DNA from 3 places in the Bacillus sp. JJ1533 genome. Region 1 is predicted to be linked to each of the others. Evidence: riboswitches for the same ligand, from Rfam matches in the RefSeq annotation. Region 1 holds a riboswitch; each other region holds the start of a gene.
What was found. A riboswitch is a leader RNA that binds a small molecule or an ion and turns the genes downstream of it on or off. The one in region 1 is predicted to bind thiamine pyrophosphate.

Region 1 (5,211 bases):
GGCATCAATCCATTCTTGTTTTACCCGATTATTTAATACAAGATCTCGGATCATTTTCCCGGTTGCTGGTGCAAGTAGAATCCCATTCCGGAAGTGGCCACAAGCTATAAAAATGCGTTCCTCCTTAGGATGTCTGCCGATAAATGGATGCCCATCAAAGGTGGTAGGTCTTAAGCCTGCAGTAAATCCGTCAATCTTCCAGTTTATAGAAGAGGGGAGCATCTCTTTTGCTTTATCAATTAAAAATTGAACACTTTGTAGGCTAATTGAATCATTCCAGTCATCCTGAACCATCGTTGCACCAATGACAAGCTTGCCTTTATTTCTTGGCACGATGTAAGATTTATCGTAAAACAACGTGTGCTGTAACATCTGATTGTGATGTTGAATGATTAAACTTTCTCCTTTAACAGGTGATAACTGTTCAGATATTCCAAGGTTCTTAAATAGTTTGTTGCTATAAACCCCTGTAGCTATAACGATATGCTTAGCTTCAACATTGCCTTTTTCTGTTTTAACGATGTAGTTGCTATCCTTTTTGTCGATTTCATATACATAACAATTTTCAACAATAGAAGCACCATGTATCTGAGCGGCTTTTGCAAAAGCCTCACAAGTACTGGTAGGAATTACACTCACATCATCTTGGATATAAGCAGCACCTAGTACATCATCGTTAATCTCAGGCTCCATCCTTTTAACTTCATGTCGGTTCAACCATTTGACTGTCGGCAGCTTAAGAAGCGAATCGAGATTTTGCTTGTCTTCATTAGTGAAAGCTAGCTTTAGTATCCCTCCCGTCCTATACCCAATATCAACACCACTTGTTTCATATAGTTCATCCTTTAAACGGGTGTATTCCAGTTGGCTTGATCTTGCAAAAGGGAAGAAGAGGGAGTAATCACCATCACTTTCTGAATGTGCACCGAGCATGCCAGCAGCCGCTTTCGTTGTTTTCATTCCTATTTGTCCCTCTTCAAACAATGCCACCTCTACATGTGCCTTTGCTAAGAAATAGGCAATAGAAGAACCAATAATCCCACCACCAATAACAACTACTTCATAATTATTCTTCATGTTGAATCGCCTCATTTAGTTTTTTGGTTATCAAAAGGGGATTATCAGCGTTAAAAATACTGGACATGAGTGCTATCCCATCTGCCTCAACAAGTTTGATAGATTGAATGTTTTCTAGCGTTATGCCACCAATTGCATAGACAGGGATTTTCATTTCTTCTTTCATATGTAGAATGGGTTCAATCCCATTTGGAGGCAATCCCTGCTTGCTACTTGTTTCAAAGCAGTGACCATAGAGGACATAATCTGCTCCATGTATTTCAGCTTCTGTTGCTTTTTCAAATGAATGAACACTGCAGCCAACCCGTATATGAGGGTACCGTTGTTTAATCATTTGTATAGGAAGTCCATGCTCAGGTAAGTGAACAGTAGGAATGCCCATACATAATGCAACATCTAAGCGGTCATTTATTATGATTTTTTCTTTTTCCACACCATTAATGAGTAAAGACTCGATTAATGTTAGAAGTTCTCTGACTGACTTTGTTTTTTCTCTAATTTGTACAAAATCAATCACATCTTTAATCGTGGTAATTTTTTCAGCTAGAGCTTCTACGGTGTGTTGATCATCTGTCACAGCGATTAATTTCATCTGATTCCTCCGTTTTCGTTCGTCTACTTGTAGCATTAAAAGGAATAGAACGGTAAAAGCACAACAAAAAACCACTCTCCAATGCAGGAAAGTGGTTTGTATTGTACATAAACAATCAAAATTGCCTTTACCACATTCCTACGCAGGTACAAGCCTGTTCAGGTAATGAGGGTTTCAAAGTAACTACTTTTTTCTCAGCTCTTATCAAGAGTTCCCCTAGTGAAAATACAAAATATTTAATTATATATTAAAATTAACACAATTAAGGTGAATTGAAAAGGGATATGAATCAAAGGTTGGGACAGAAGGACAGGTTTGTTGTCCCATTGTGGTACCCGGATTATCCTGGTTTTTGCCTCATACGCAAAAATTTCAAAACGTTTAAATGTGTAAAAACCATTGATTGTCCTCTTCATTTCATCTAAAATAAATATCTTAAAGACGGCCTGAGTCTATATAAAAAGATTCTGGCCTTCATTATGCGGTCGGGAAAGGAACACCATGTCATGAATTCATCTTCGTATTTTTATAGATTTTTAGAACCTATATCCAAGGAACTAGCCTTTTTAGCGAGAGAATTAGAAAATACCATCTTTTCGAGCCCACGTACGATGCTTACCCATTCAAGGGTACTTATTGAAAATATTCTTCAACAAGTAATGAAATATGAAAAAATGAAAGAAGATCCGCGTATAACATTAAAAGGGAGACTCACTATTTTAGATAATGAAGGAATTCTTACAACTGAAATAAGAGATGCTCTTCATCTAGTTCGTCAACTAGGTAATCAAGCCTCACATGACAAACGAAAGTTTCGTTTTTCTGAAGCCCTTTTATCATGGGAAGCCATATACAGGATTGTCAGATGGTTCGTCGAAGTGTACACCTTATTATCGATTGAGGTCCCGGAATACCAGGATCCAACACCTCCGAAGGAAGAACGTTATGACATTACCGAATTGGAGCTCCGTTTGAAATCACTAGAGGGTTTATTAGTTGCTTCTATGAAAAAGGGAACTACAAATCAAAAAGCACGCCATGAAGTTTCTGCTTCAACCGATGCTGAACCAGAAAAAATGGCAGAGCCAGGGTACACAACGATTCGTACAATTGAATATAAAGGGGACACACTTGAAGTTCCTTATTTTCTACGTGATGCTTTTTTATTACCACAACGGTTTGATAAATCGGAGACCTTTTTAATCAGATTAGGTGCGGAACAGCAGGCGCGAATCATGAGTGAATTACCTAGCAATCTCGAAAACCTTCATAAGCATGTGAAACGATTCAATGAAAATAATGACAAGCAATTGTTTGAAGAACTAAAAATCTTTATTGAAGAAGAAAAGATTCGTAGAAAAGTTACCCTTGAACGACCTGGTGACCTTTTTTTATTTTATAAGTCAGATTACATTATCCTAACAGATGCACTGAAAAAAATACCACTAACGAAGGACGAATTTACTGGAATTCCAAGTCTCATAGAACAATTAAATGAAGACGGAATCCATACTGTTGGACACCTTCCAAAAGAGTTGGTGATTCTTGGAAAATATAAAAATGTCGGAGTTGTGAATGTAGGGAGATTGTTTGGGCAGTTGAAGGGTAAGTAAACGTGTTTACTTACCTATGGTTTCTAAGGCACCCTTGCTAGGTGTCTTTTTTGTAGTGGCAATATCCTCAGGTGTTGATTATCCCCGAGAGCACTCTATTAAAATGAATAATCATCATTTCGCTTCAAAACAATATCCGTTCACAATTAAGTGTAAAATTTAATAAAAATTGAGTTTATGGCCGAAAAATTAGCAGGAAATTCTTGTTTTTTGACGAATTTATAGGAGCAATCCTTAGGAAGGCGAATTAACCCTCATAATAGTTCCATTTATTAACAATGGAATATTTATTCGACAAGAAAAGAGATGATTCTCTTAATATTCAATATCCATATAACATTTGGCCGTGTCGGATAGTTTCATATGATGATCTTCTAACAGTAAATAGGGGGAGTAAGGTGTTTACTTATATCGAAACATTATTATTAAATATGCTTTTTTTGGTAGTCTTTCTATTATTTATTCCCCATTTAATTGAAACAAATGTCAAAAATATATCTTGCAAACTAAAAAAGGTAATTCAATTAGTTTCGGTACTAATAGCAATGATAAGTTGTATGTTATTTCCGTTTCACATTGGTGATGAAATTATCATGGATTTGCGGACGATTGCGATTATCGTCGGTGGTGTGTACCTTGGAAGAAAAGCTGCTCTAACTTTAGTTACTATTTCTCTCATTATTCGTCTTTATTTAGGAGAACTTGGAAGCGGATTTTATGCTTCAGTCATTACAAGTTTTGTCATTTTGTGTGCTTTGTTACTGCTCCAGAATACGTTTGAACGATCTATGAAGCATAAGAGAATCTTTATTGCATGTAGCTTTTCATTTCTTCTTTGCTCATTCATTTTATTAACCCGAGTTTTATTTGGGCATTTACATCTATCTGATTATATGGTCATTATCACTTTTTTCTTAGTTCATTTACTCAGCACATTTTTTATTGTTTATTTTTGTGAAATGCTGCGAGAGTTTGCTCACATGAATATGCAGGTCATTAAAGCTGAGAAATTAGAGGTAGTTAGTCATCTTGCCTCCAGTATTTCACATGAGGTCAGAAACCCACTTACCGTAGTAAAAGGGATCTTACAAATGTTATATAAAGATGAATGGGATGAAGAAAAGAGAAAGCTGTTTATCGAAATATCACTTCAAGAAATTGACCGTGCAAATGATATTATTGGAAACTATTTAACTTTCGCAAAAACCGTTCAAGAAGATCATATAATTGTAGATCTTGAACAAGAACTTAATCGTTCCATTAATGTGATTACCCCAATGGCAAACATGAACTGTGTTGATATTCAAACAAATATTGTTCCATGCCGTATGAAAGGTGATCCACAGCTTTTACAACAATGTTTCTTAAATCTAACGAAAAATTGTATAGAAGCGATGCCAAATGGAGGAAATCTCTTTATTCGTACCAGAATACAAAATGATGGAATCGTAATTGAAATAAAAGACACAGGAGAAGGAATGACGAATGAACAGCTTAAACATATAGGAGAGCCGTTTTTTACGACTAAAGGTAGAGAAGGGACAGGCCTAGGGATGATGGCAGTCATAAAAATCATAAAACTAATGAATGGAAAACTGGATGTTACAAGCAATAAAAACGATGGGACTCAATTCAGTATTTACTTTCCTCTCCCATAATGTGGGACAGAGGACAGGTCCATTGTCCCAGCAAATTCGTTTCTTATTCAGTTGATTATGGTGTTTATCGTGAATGACACTGGGGTTGGAAAGAAAATCTTATAATCTTTCAGTAATAATTGGTAATTATCTTGTAGTTTTTTCCTCCTATGCTATACTTTGATTGTTTGATTTAAACATCTTAGAAGGAGGAAAAAATGAAACAATTTCCATTGTTCCGCTATCTTTACATTTTTTACTCACTTGTATTCTTACTTCATACGATAAATGT
Region 2 (5,211 bases), on a different contig from region 1:
ACGAACTCTTTCGTTGATCATCCATCCCTTGGGTTACTTCATCATAATTATCTAAATAGATAATTCCTAATACCGTACGCTCAGCTTCATACAATTGCACAATTTCCATTTGTTCCGTAACATCAAAGAAATAAAGCAAGCGTTCTTCTCTCTTTATAATGACCTTAAATTTCTGCTCATTTAACGTAATTGTGTCACTTTCGACTTCTTGTTGAATTAATGGAACAATCAGTTCTTCAACCTCATAAAGAGATCTCCCTACAAGAGTATCAGCATCAAGAAAATTCGATAAATAGGCGTTCGCCCACTCCACCTGAAACTCATCATTATAAAGCAAGATCCCAATCGGCATTTCCATTAAAGCTTCTTCGCCAACTTTTTTTAAACGGTACGAAAGGGTCGAGATATAATGCTCCATTTCTTTTTTCATAAGTGAGTTTGCTTTGTATAAAAAATACACAATCAATCCAAGGAGCAAAAAACATGCTAACCCAATTATCCATTTAAAATAAGTAAGAATTGCACTAAAAATACCTGTAATCACAAGCAATGCATAGATAGGATAGCGAAATAACCTTCTGTTGTAAAAGTCTGGCATGTAATTTCAGCTCCTAAAGCTTTGATTTACTTCTTTCCACTAATTCGATTTCGCAGTTGGAATCCTAAGTCAATTATACCTAAGATTCGAATAATATAAAGGAGAAATGGTGAAAGAATCGTCAGTACAATAGGCACAGCCTTTGTAATTCCTTTTTGATGACAAAAATAATAAATAAAAGATAAACCTTGAATCACCATAAACATCTGCAAAACAAAAAAGAGATTTAAAAAGGCAGTATACCCAAACGTGCCTTTTTCCATTTCAACAAAGCTAAAAAGTAAAATCAGTAAGTAATACCATAAGATGCTCTTAGGAAACGAAATCTCACGAAATGGCGGAAATGGATTCATTTTAACCTGAAGTCGTACAAGCACCGGTTTCATGGCGACAACCGTTACAAAAGCAAAAAGCATTGCAAGTAAAACAAACATGCTTGGGATCATGTACTGCATCATCTCTATTGAGTCTTCCAGTTGCGTTACGACCTCGGTATTTACTTCGCCTCCTGTTGCCCTCATTATACTCTCAGCCATTGCAAAAGATTCCCGTGAGCTTTCACGAATCATATCAAAGACATCAATTTGCAAAACCAAAATGGCTGTTACATACAGAAGCACGATTGAGAACAAGTATGACAAACAAGACCCCAAAAATAGATCAATCCCGCTTCTTCCTCGGTTAATTAGTTCACCTAACAGGATTCCTGTAATTCCAAACATAATCGTATGTATAACCCCAAAGACAGAACCTAATAAACCCGATAATAAAAAAGCAATTAGAATAAATAGCAATGACTGCTTAACCTTATATTTCACCGTAAACAGGATAAACGGAATGGGCAAAAGGAATGAAAGTACTACTCCAAGCAGTGGTAGATATAATGTAAGGAGTAACAATACACTATATATGGCTAATAGCATTGCGCCTTCTGTTATAATTTTTGCGTTTTTCACCTTTTCACCTCAACTTATATGGCAACTGAACCTATTTGTTCATCACCTTCTATTTTAAAGATTTACTAGAAAGTCTTCAACTTTTGGAATTCCACAGGATTTAGTGACTTCGTACGTGTCGCTTTCAATCAAAGTCCCTCTGTGCCGAATCTTTTTGTTTTACTTTTCCCTATTTTGGATTATGATAGTATTTATATAAGGAAACGTAACCACAAGGGGAGCAATTTTGCTGAGAGTGAACATGAATGTTCAGACCCTTCGAACCTGTTAGTTAAATCTAGCGTAGGGATGTGGAAAAATGTTGAGAACCACTACTTTTATTAAAGTTGTTCTCCCTTGGGGTACGTTCATTTACAACATACTTCAAGGGGGATTTTTTTATGAGAAACACAAGATTACAGGCAATGATCGAAGCTGCGATTTTTGCGGTATTGGCGCTAGCGCTGGATATGTTTGTACCATCAATTAAATTCGGGCCATCAATCTCGATATCATTTGCAATGATTCCGGTATTTATTGTAGCTCTTAGATGGGGATTTAAAATTGGATTTCTTTCAGGATTCTTATGGGGACTTTTACAAGTCATTTTTGATCCGTGGATTATCCATCCAGTTCAAGGGGCCATTGACTATTTCTTAGCATTTTCTTTCATTGGGTTTGCTGGATTATTTAAAAACAGTGTTCAGAAAAGCTTAAATGAAGGTAATAAAGGAAAATCACTAGCCTTCATTATTTCAGCCATTTTTATCGGCAGCTTAGCTCGTTATTTCTGGCATTTTGTATCAGGATTTGTCTTCTTTGCTGAACAGCTTACAGGATTTGACGCCATATGGTTCTCCTTAACGGCGAACATCATCACTATGCTTGGTGCTTTCATATTCTGTTCCATAGTCATGACTTTATTAATACTAGCTTCACCACGCTTTTTTGTATTAAAACAAAGTATATAAGTTTCAAAGGGACCATAGAAATGGTGCTTAAGAATTTCAATAAGAACTAAAAAAGCGATGACCGCATTGGCGATCATCGCTTTTATTTATTACTCACCAGATACATATGGTAATAATGCCATTTGACGAGCACGTTTAATAGCAACTGTTAATTTACGTTGGTATTTAGCGCTTGTACCTGTTACACGACGAGGTAAGATTTTACCACGCTCAGAAACGAATTTTTTAAGTAAATCTACTTCTTTGTAATCGATGTGTGTAATACCATTAGCTGTGAAGTAACACACTTTACGACGTTTTGCACGTCCACCTTTACGTCCGCCTGCCATTTGTTTTTCCTCCTTCCAAATTATATTATATTGAATGACTTACAAGTTAGAATGGAAGATCATCATCTGAAATATCAATAGGTTGTCCGTCATTTGCAAATGGATCTTGATCTACTCTTGTAGGTCCCTGGTTTTGATTTGGGTTCTGACTCTGTCCAAATGGAGAGTATCCGCCTTGGTTTCCACCCTGGTTGCCACCATATCCACCTTGATTTCCACCATAGCCTCCGCCTTGGTTTCCGCCAAAGTTACCTCCACTGCTGCGCTGTTGGTCATTCGCATTTCTAGGTTCAAGGAATTGAACACTTTCCGCTACAACCTCAGTAACATATACGCGTTTGCCATCCTGACCTTCATAATTTCTTGTTTGAATACGACCATCAACGCCAGCTAAGCTTCCTTTTTTGAGGAAGTTTGCAACATTTTCAGCTGGTCGGCGCCAAACAACGCAATTAATGAAGTCAGCCTCACGTTCACCTGACTGATTCGTAAATGCTCGATTCACTGCAAGTGTGAAGGTTGCAACTGCAACTCCACTTGGGGTATATCGTAATTCTGGGTCCTTTGTAAGTCTCCCTACTAGAACGACACGATTCATCATCAGAACCATCTCCTTAACAGGATATTAAAACAGAGTCTATACTCTAAACAATTCTTATTCTTCTTCTTTAACAATGATATGACGGATAATGTCTTCACTGATCTTTGCTAAACGATCGAATTCGCTAACAGCTTCAGCATTAGACATAACGTTAAGAATCATGTAATAACCATCGCGGAAATCATTGATTTCATAAGCTAAACGGCGCTTACCCCATTCTTTTACGTTTGTAATCTCCGCACCATTGTCAGTTAAAACGCCATTAAAACGCTCAACTAAAGCTTTCTTCGCTTCATCATCAATGTTTGGACGGATGATATACATAATTTCGTATTTTCTCATCACGTTACACCTCCTTTTGGACTAACGGCCCTTTACCTAAAAAGGGCAAGGAGCAATTATTTCAATTACTCACAGAAAAATATTATACCACATGAATATTTTATAGGCAAGGAGTGTTTAATTTTACTCACAGAGTTCTTATTAAACAAAAAGCCACAAAACGAAACTTCGTCCTGCGGCTAACATCAACATACCTTATACATTAAATCGGAAATGGATAACATCTCCGTCTTGAACTACATATTCTTTTCCTTCAAGACGTACTTTACCTGCTTCACGAGCAGCCGTCATTGAGCCGCCTGCAAGCAAATCTTCATACGATACCGTCTCAGCACGAATAAATCCTCTCTCAAAATCGGAGTGAATGATCCCTGCGCATTGTGGAGCTTTCATTCCTTTTCTAAACGTCCACGCTCTCACTTCTTGTACACCAGCTGTAAAATATGTAGCTAGTCCTAGTAAATGATAAGCAGCGCGAATCAACTGATCAAGCCCTGATTCCTCAATTCCAAGTTCTTCAAGGAACATCGCTTTTTCTTCCCCTTCGAGCTCCACAATCTCAGATTCAATCTTCGCACAGATAACAATGACTTCTGCATTCTCTTTTTGAGCAAACACACGAACTAACTGAACATACTCATTTGAAGAAGGATCCACTATATCATCTTCACCAACATTAGCAACGTATAAAACTGGTTTGCTTGTTAGTAAATGCATGCCCTTTACATATTTCATTTGTTCATCCGTAAATTCAATTGCACGAGCCGGCTGTTCATTTTCAAATGCTTCTTTTAACATTACAAGCACTTCATGTTCAGCAACGGCATCCTTATCCTTCTGCTTTGCAAGCTTCGCTACACGGTCAATCCGCTTATCTACAGATTCTAAATCTGCTAAAATAAGCTCTAAATTGATTGTCTCAATATCTGCAATTGGATCAACCTTACCTGATACGTGTGTAATATTGTCATCTGCAAAACAGCGCACAACATGGCAAATTGCATCCACTTGACGGATATGTGATAAGAATTTATTACCAAGACCTTCCCCTTTACTGGCCCCTTTAACAATCCCAGCAATATCCGTAAATTCAAAGGTAGTTGGGACTGTCTTTTTTGGTTGTACTAATTCTGTCAATTTATTTAAACGCTCATCCGGTACTTCAACAATTCCCACGTTTGGGTCAATTGTACAGAACGGATAATTCGCTGATTCCGCGCCTGCCTGTGTTATTGCATTAAAAAGAGTTGATTTTCCAACGTTTGGAAGACCAACGATACCTGCTGTTAACGCCATTGATTTTTCCACTCCTCTTATCCGTAACATACTAACTAGCCTTCAACAATTATAGATATTCCTTATCAAAAATACAAGCCGTTTCAGCTGGAAACGGCTTTCGGAAAAATACCGATATCTTATTCATTCACCTTTTCTA
Region 3 (5,211 bases), on a different contig from region 1:
CTTGTTACATCTGATGTATTAGGTGGAACCCAGCAATCCATTACTTATATTGTGACGACTCTATCTGATCCAACTAATGTTAAAATCGTAAGCTTTTTATATGTTTTTGGTGGTTTAGTTGGGATGATGAACATTGCCGGTGGTATTAAAGGATTTACGGAATGGATTGGGGAGAAAATCAAAACGGAACGTGGCCTACTGGGTTTAATTTGGCTCACCCTTCCGTTTACCTTTATGATGCCGATGTTTCGAATTATGATGATTGGCCCCATTATAAAGCAACTCATAAAAAAAATGAACCTATCCAAACAAAAGGTAGGTATGACCTTAGATATTTCAACCGAATCAGTCATCGTCCTTTTACCTGTAGCAACTGCGTTTGTTGGCTTTATGGTTTCACTTGTTGAAGGTGGTATTAAAGGACTTAATCTAGGTATGTCTGCTTATGAAGTTTTTCTGTTAAGCATCTTGTTTAATTTTTATGCAATTGTAATGCTGTTAATCGGAATCATACAAACATTTTGGCCATCTAAAACCAAAATGAATTCTGACAAAAATCATGGTGAAGAAGAACATGAACATGAATTTCATCGAATGGGTATAAAAAAAGAGCTTTCCCTTGTAAAAGCACAGCCCTGGAATTTAATTGTACCGGTATTCCTTTTACTAGGGTTGTCACTTTATCTCTTATGGCAGGATGGTAAATCACTCGGTGCTCAGACAGTTTTTGAAGCATTTTCGATGGCAGATGCAACTTTTGTGATGCTCTTAGCAGTGTTTATCACGCTCATTTTCACATTCGTCTTTTATATGGTTCGTAAAGAAAAATTGCATGAAATTATGTATCATTTTTACGACGGTGGCAATCAAATGATGCAGGCAATCAGTCTACTTATTCTGATATGGGCCTTGACCTTGTCAGCTGAGGAGCTTGGGTTCTCAGAATTTATTAGTTCAACCTTAGGTTCTTTTCTACCAGGCTTTCTAACGCCTGCGACAATTTTTCTAATCGGTTCAATTGTTGGTTATTTTATTGGTTCGTCGTGGGGAACCTGGGGGTTATTTATGCCACTTGGGATTGCGCTTGCATTATCAACTGGCGCCTCTATCCCCTTAACGGTGGGAGCAGTTTTCGCGAGTGGTGCATTTGGAGCGTTGACCTCCCCTCTTGGTGATACAACGATAACAACAGCATCAATCTTAGACTTGGACCTTGTAGACTATGCACAATATAAATTAAAGGTTTCAGCGATTGGCGGTGTTATTGCCATTGTACTATATGTCATAGGTGGTCTAATGATTTAAAAAAGACTAAACAAAAACTGTTTAGTCTTTTTCTGAATATTAGAAGTTACGTTCTTGATATGTTTTAAAGGCCGGGCTTTTTAATACGATACCAACGATAATAAATCCAAAGATGGAACCTGCAATCGAACTAAAGATAAACGATGGTACAAATCCAAAAAGGGCTGCATCCTGCCCAAGAATGAGTGTGGCGATTGGGTAACAAGCCATCGCACCCAATAGACCTGTTCCGATTATTTCACCAGTCATTGCCATTGAGGCTTTCTTTGTTTTTGAATATAAAAACGCCGCTAAAAACGCTCCGATCATACTTCCAGGAAAGGCAAATAAGGAGCCTGTACTAAGCATGTTCCGAAGTAAAGAAACTAAAAAAGCTTGAAGAACAGCATAAGTTGGTCCCAAGATTACTGCAGACAGTACATTAATAAAATGCTGCATTGGAAACACCTTTGTGAAACCAATGGGTATTGCAAACAGGTGGCTTGTTACGGTGCCAATCGCAACAAGCATTGCTGTTATTGTCATTTTCAATGTTTTACTCATTATGAAACCTCCCATGGTTGTTTAATCCATTACTAGGCCGCCATCAACAACTAGGTTCTGCCCTGTTACACCTTTACTCCAAGGAGAAGCAAAGAATAGAACAGCGTTCGCAACATCCTCTGGAGTTGTGACTTTTTGAAGTGGTGTAGAATCCTTGATTAATTGGAAAACCTCATCAGAAGTTGCGGAACTCGCATCTGTTGTTTGGAGCAATCCTCCTGACACCATGTTCACATTTATACCAAAGGCACCTAAATCTTTTGCCATGTTTCGTGTAAATCCTAGAAGTGCTGCTTTGCTTGTGTTGTAATCATGATAAGCAACAACAGGGTTTTGAAAGAGATTTGTACCAATCGTTATGATTCGACCAAATCCTAGCTCCTTCATGTCAGACATCGCTGCCTGGGTTGTATGTAAGGCTCCGCGGATTGCACCTTCAAGCTGTACGTGATAATCCTCCCATGAAATATCTGCTGCATTTTTTCTAGCGATTGGATCGAAACGAAAATTAATTAAGGCATTATTAACAACTGTTGTAATAGGTTGATCAAACTGCTTTTTCGCTCCAACAAATAGGTTATCTACCTGTTCACGTTTTGTGACATCTGCTTGAACCGCAATTGCATTTTCACCAATTTCCTCTTTTAAAGCATAGGCTTTTGCTTCACTATTGAAATAATTAATAACTACTTTCGCTCCTTGATTAGCGAACGCTTTTACAATCTCCTTCCCTAATCCACGAGCGCCTCCTGTGACAAGAATAACCTGATTCTGTAATTTCATTCTAGTAGCCTCCTAAAATAGTAAATAAGAAAAACGCAAAAAAGCCAAGTCCACATTAATGGACCTGGCATTGGTATCAAGAGAAAATGGAAGTTTCCACTCTACTTTCCTCCGCCGGTATTAGCCGGATCAGGTCCAAAGGGTTAAAAAACGTCCGTTTTTCTCTCAGCCCAATTGGGCACCCCTAGTAGTTTGCGAATATTCTTTCTTTAAGCATAGTATGTTCATGCCAAAAAGTAAAGGTATTTGATTGAGCCCTTTAAATGTATTTACTCCCCTTGTACTTCAGGTTCTATTTCTAGCAAAATAAAAAATACCATCTTTTCTATGTAAGAATACGTACGAAAAGATAGTATTTTAATTAGATTACTGCATCTTTATAGGAGTTACGACTGCAAATAAATTTTCTGTTGGATTGTTTAGATTGACTTTGATTACTTTGTACCCTTCTTTGTCCTTGTAGTCGTTGGTAACTGGTGTTTTAATCTCGTTGCTCATCTTTATACTTCCCTTCTAACAATTTCTCACACAATAAGTAGTATATGATGGGAATATAAAAATGTGCTTGCTAATATAAAAATTTATTAAAAGATTTTCTGTGTCTAAAACAATCTAAAAACAGCCATATTAGTAAAATAAGAAATGGGAAAGGATGGATATTTGTGAAGAAAGATGAACATCTGAAGAACCAGGTTCTTTATATTACAAATCCAGCTTATGATGCATTACATTCAGAAAATCTTCTTAAAGAAAATGATGAGGAAAATCATCGCGAGCTTATGGATCAAATGGAATAAGAAAAATAGCATGAAAAAAGGAGGACAATTTAGGGATTGTTCTCCTTTGAGTCTTTTAATCGATAGGCGTAATTTCTACATTTAATACCCCTACACTAGGTGATGCACCCAAGGCTTCAAATGCTTTTCGATGAAGATTGATTCGATTAGCAGGGAATTTCTTCACTTGGTCTACTACTGTTACAATGATGTCTTGATTCGGGACAAATGACACATTACGAATTCGTAATCGCTGACCACATTTAAATGGGCTGTTTTCGCTGACTGCTACGGTCATATTGTTATCATAGGACCATCCGATTTCACATTTTGTTGGTGTTCCGCCCCATGTCCAAGTTGCTTTTCCTAAAATCGTTTCAGGATTCCGATTCCAATCCCACCCATAGTATGGTACAGAGTACTGTTGGTAATAGTATTCGTCATACCAATTCCGTGGTTCTACGTATCCGTGACAATAAGGGCAATAAAAACCAGGCGTATGTCTTATCATCTCTCTCCTTCTCCTTTAAAACCAATTTTCTAATTACTTCGTCTACTTAAATGTATGTTAAACGACTAGTATTGGTTCCTATTGGAGAGTCAGACCGGAAAGGGAATGTTATTTCCCACATTACTTCTCTTCTTGCAAACGAAATAAATCAAGCAAATCTGTTTTATTAGTAACAAGATCCTCTAATGTATACCCATTCAATACATTTATGAAAGCCTGTAATGCTTCATACAAGGCATGTTTTAGTTTACAAGATGGCGAGATTGAGCAATAGCCCCCTCCTTCTTTAAAGCAATCAACGATATTAAAGTCCTCTTCTGTATTTGAAACGACTTCCCCAATATTAATATCCTTCGGATGCTTCGCAAGCCTAAAGCCACCATTACGCCCTCGAATTGTTTTGATATATTCTAGTTTTCCTAAATGATGAATGATTTTCATTAAATGATTTCTTGATATATTATATGCTTCTGCAATTTCTTGGATGGTGCATAATTCTTCTTCATTTTTCATTGCCAAATACATTAAAACACGTAACGAATAATCCGTATAATTTGTTAATTTCATTTAAAAACTCCTTATATTCATGAGTTCTCTCTAAGTATAGCACGAAAGTCCTGTCCTTACCTAAATGTGACAACTTTTCAAAAGATGTATTCTAAAGGTATCTTTTATTAGCACTGTCGTTATATTATAAACATGTATTTTAAATATTTGTTTTAGAAAGGACGTCTAATCATGCTAAATGAAAAAACAATTGATATCGTGAAAAGCACTGTTCCAGTTCTTGAAAAATACGGAAAAAATATTACAACTCATTTTTACAAACGTATGTTTAAAAACAACCCGGAATTATTAAATATTTTTAACCACGCTAACCAAAGACAAGGTCGTCAGCAAACCGCATTAGCAAACGCAGTCTACGCGGCTGCTGCTCATATTGATAATTTAGAAGCTATTCTTCCAGTCGTTAAACAAATTGCTCAAAAACACCGTGCATTAGGAATTCAACCAGAACATTATCCAATCGTTGGTGAGAATCTACTTGGTGCAATTAAAGAAGTGTTAGGCGATGCGGCAACGGATGATATCATCAATGCTTGGGCTGAAGCCTATGGTGTGATTGCAGATGCATTCATCGGTGTGGAAAAAGAAATGTATAAGGAAGCAAAAGAACAGCCTGGTGGTTGGGAAGGCTTCAGAAACTTTGTCGTTGACTGTAAAGTGAAAGAAAGTGAAGTTATTACTTCCTTCTATTTAAAACCTGAGGATGGAAAAGAAATTGCTTCTTAT

Region 2: it holds a riboswitch for thiamine pyrophosphate, as region 1 does, so the genes downstream of both, thiT (energy-coupled thiamine transporter ThiT) here and V7138_RS06885 (thiamine phosphate synthase) in region 1, are expected to answer to the same signal.
Region 3: it holds a riboswitch for thiamine pyrophosphate, as region 1 does, so the genes downstream of both, V7138_RS17210 (3-oxoacyl-ACP reductase) here and V7138_RS06885 (thiamine phosphate synthase) in region 1, are expected to answer to the same signal.

The regions. Positions count from the first base shown of each region.
Region 1 covers NZ_JBALOV010000013.1:63,789-68,999, reverse strand. The annotation lists gene thiO (glycine oxidase ThiO) at 1-1,077, opposite strand, end outside; gene V7138_RS06885 (thiamine phosphate synthase) at 1,067-1,669, opposite strand; TPP riboswitch at 1,788-1,897, opposite strand; gene V7138_RS06880 (DUF4145 domain-containing protein) at 2,176-3,282, shown strand; gene V7138_RS06875 (ATP-binding protein) at 3,681-4,940, shown strand; gene V7138_RS06870 (hypothetical protein) at 5,138-5,211, shown strand, end outside.
Region 2 covers NZ_JBALOV010000031.1:26,063-31,273, reverse strand. The annotation lists gene V7138_RS16260 (DHH family phosphoesterase) at 1-598, opposite strand, end outside; gene V7138_RS16255 (YybS family protein) at 625-1,554, opposite strand; TPP riboswitch at 1,759-1,860, shown strand; gene thiT (energy-coupled thiamine transporter ThiT) at 1,935-2,504, shown strand; gene rpsR (30S ribosomal protein S18) at 2,594-2,833, opposite strand; gene ssb (single-stranded DNA-binding protein) at 2,880-3,434, opposite strand; gene rpsF (30S ribosomal protein S6) at 3,489-3,776, opposite strand; gene ychF (redox-regulated ATPase YchF) at 3,972-5,072, opposite strand; gene V7138_RS16225 (molybdopterin-dependent oxidoreductase) at 5,192-5,211, opposite strand, start outside.
Region 3 covers NZ_JBALOV010000032.1:96,007-101,217, reverse strand. The annotation lists gene V7138_RS17220 (Na+/H+ antiporter NhaC family protein) at 1-1,305, shown strand, start outside; gene thiW (energy coupling factor transporter S component ThiW) at 1,345-1,848, opposite strand; gene V7138_RS17210 (3-oxoacyl-ACP reductase) at 1,870-2,631, opposite strand; TPP riboswitch at 2,721-2,827, opposite strand; gene V7138_RS17205 (hypothetical protein) at 2,998-3,129, opposite strand; gene V7138_RS17200 (hypothetical protein) at 3,294-3,428, shown strand; gene V7138_RS17195 (RlpA-like double-psi beta-barrel domain-containing protein) at 3,484-3,918, opposite strand; gene V7138_RS17190 (RrF2 family transcriptional regulator) at 4,039-4,485, opposite strand; gene hmpA (NO-inducible flavohemoprotein) at 4,657-5,211, shown strand, end outside.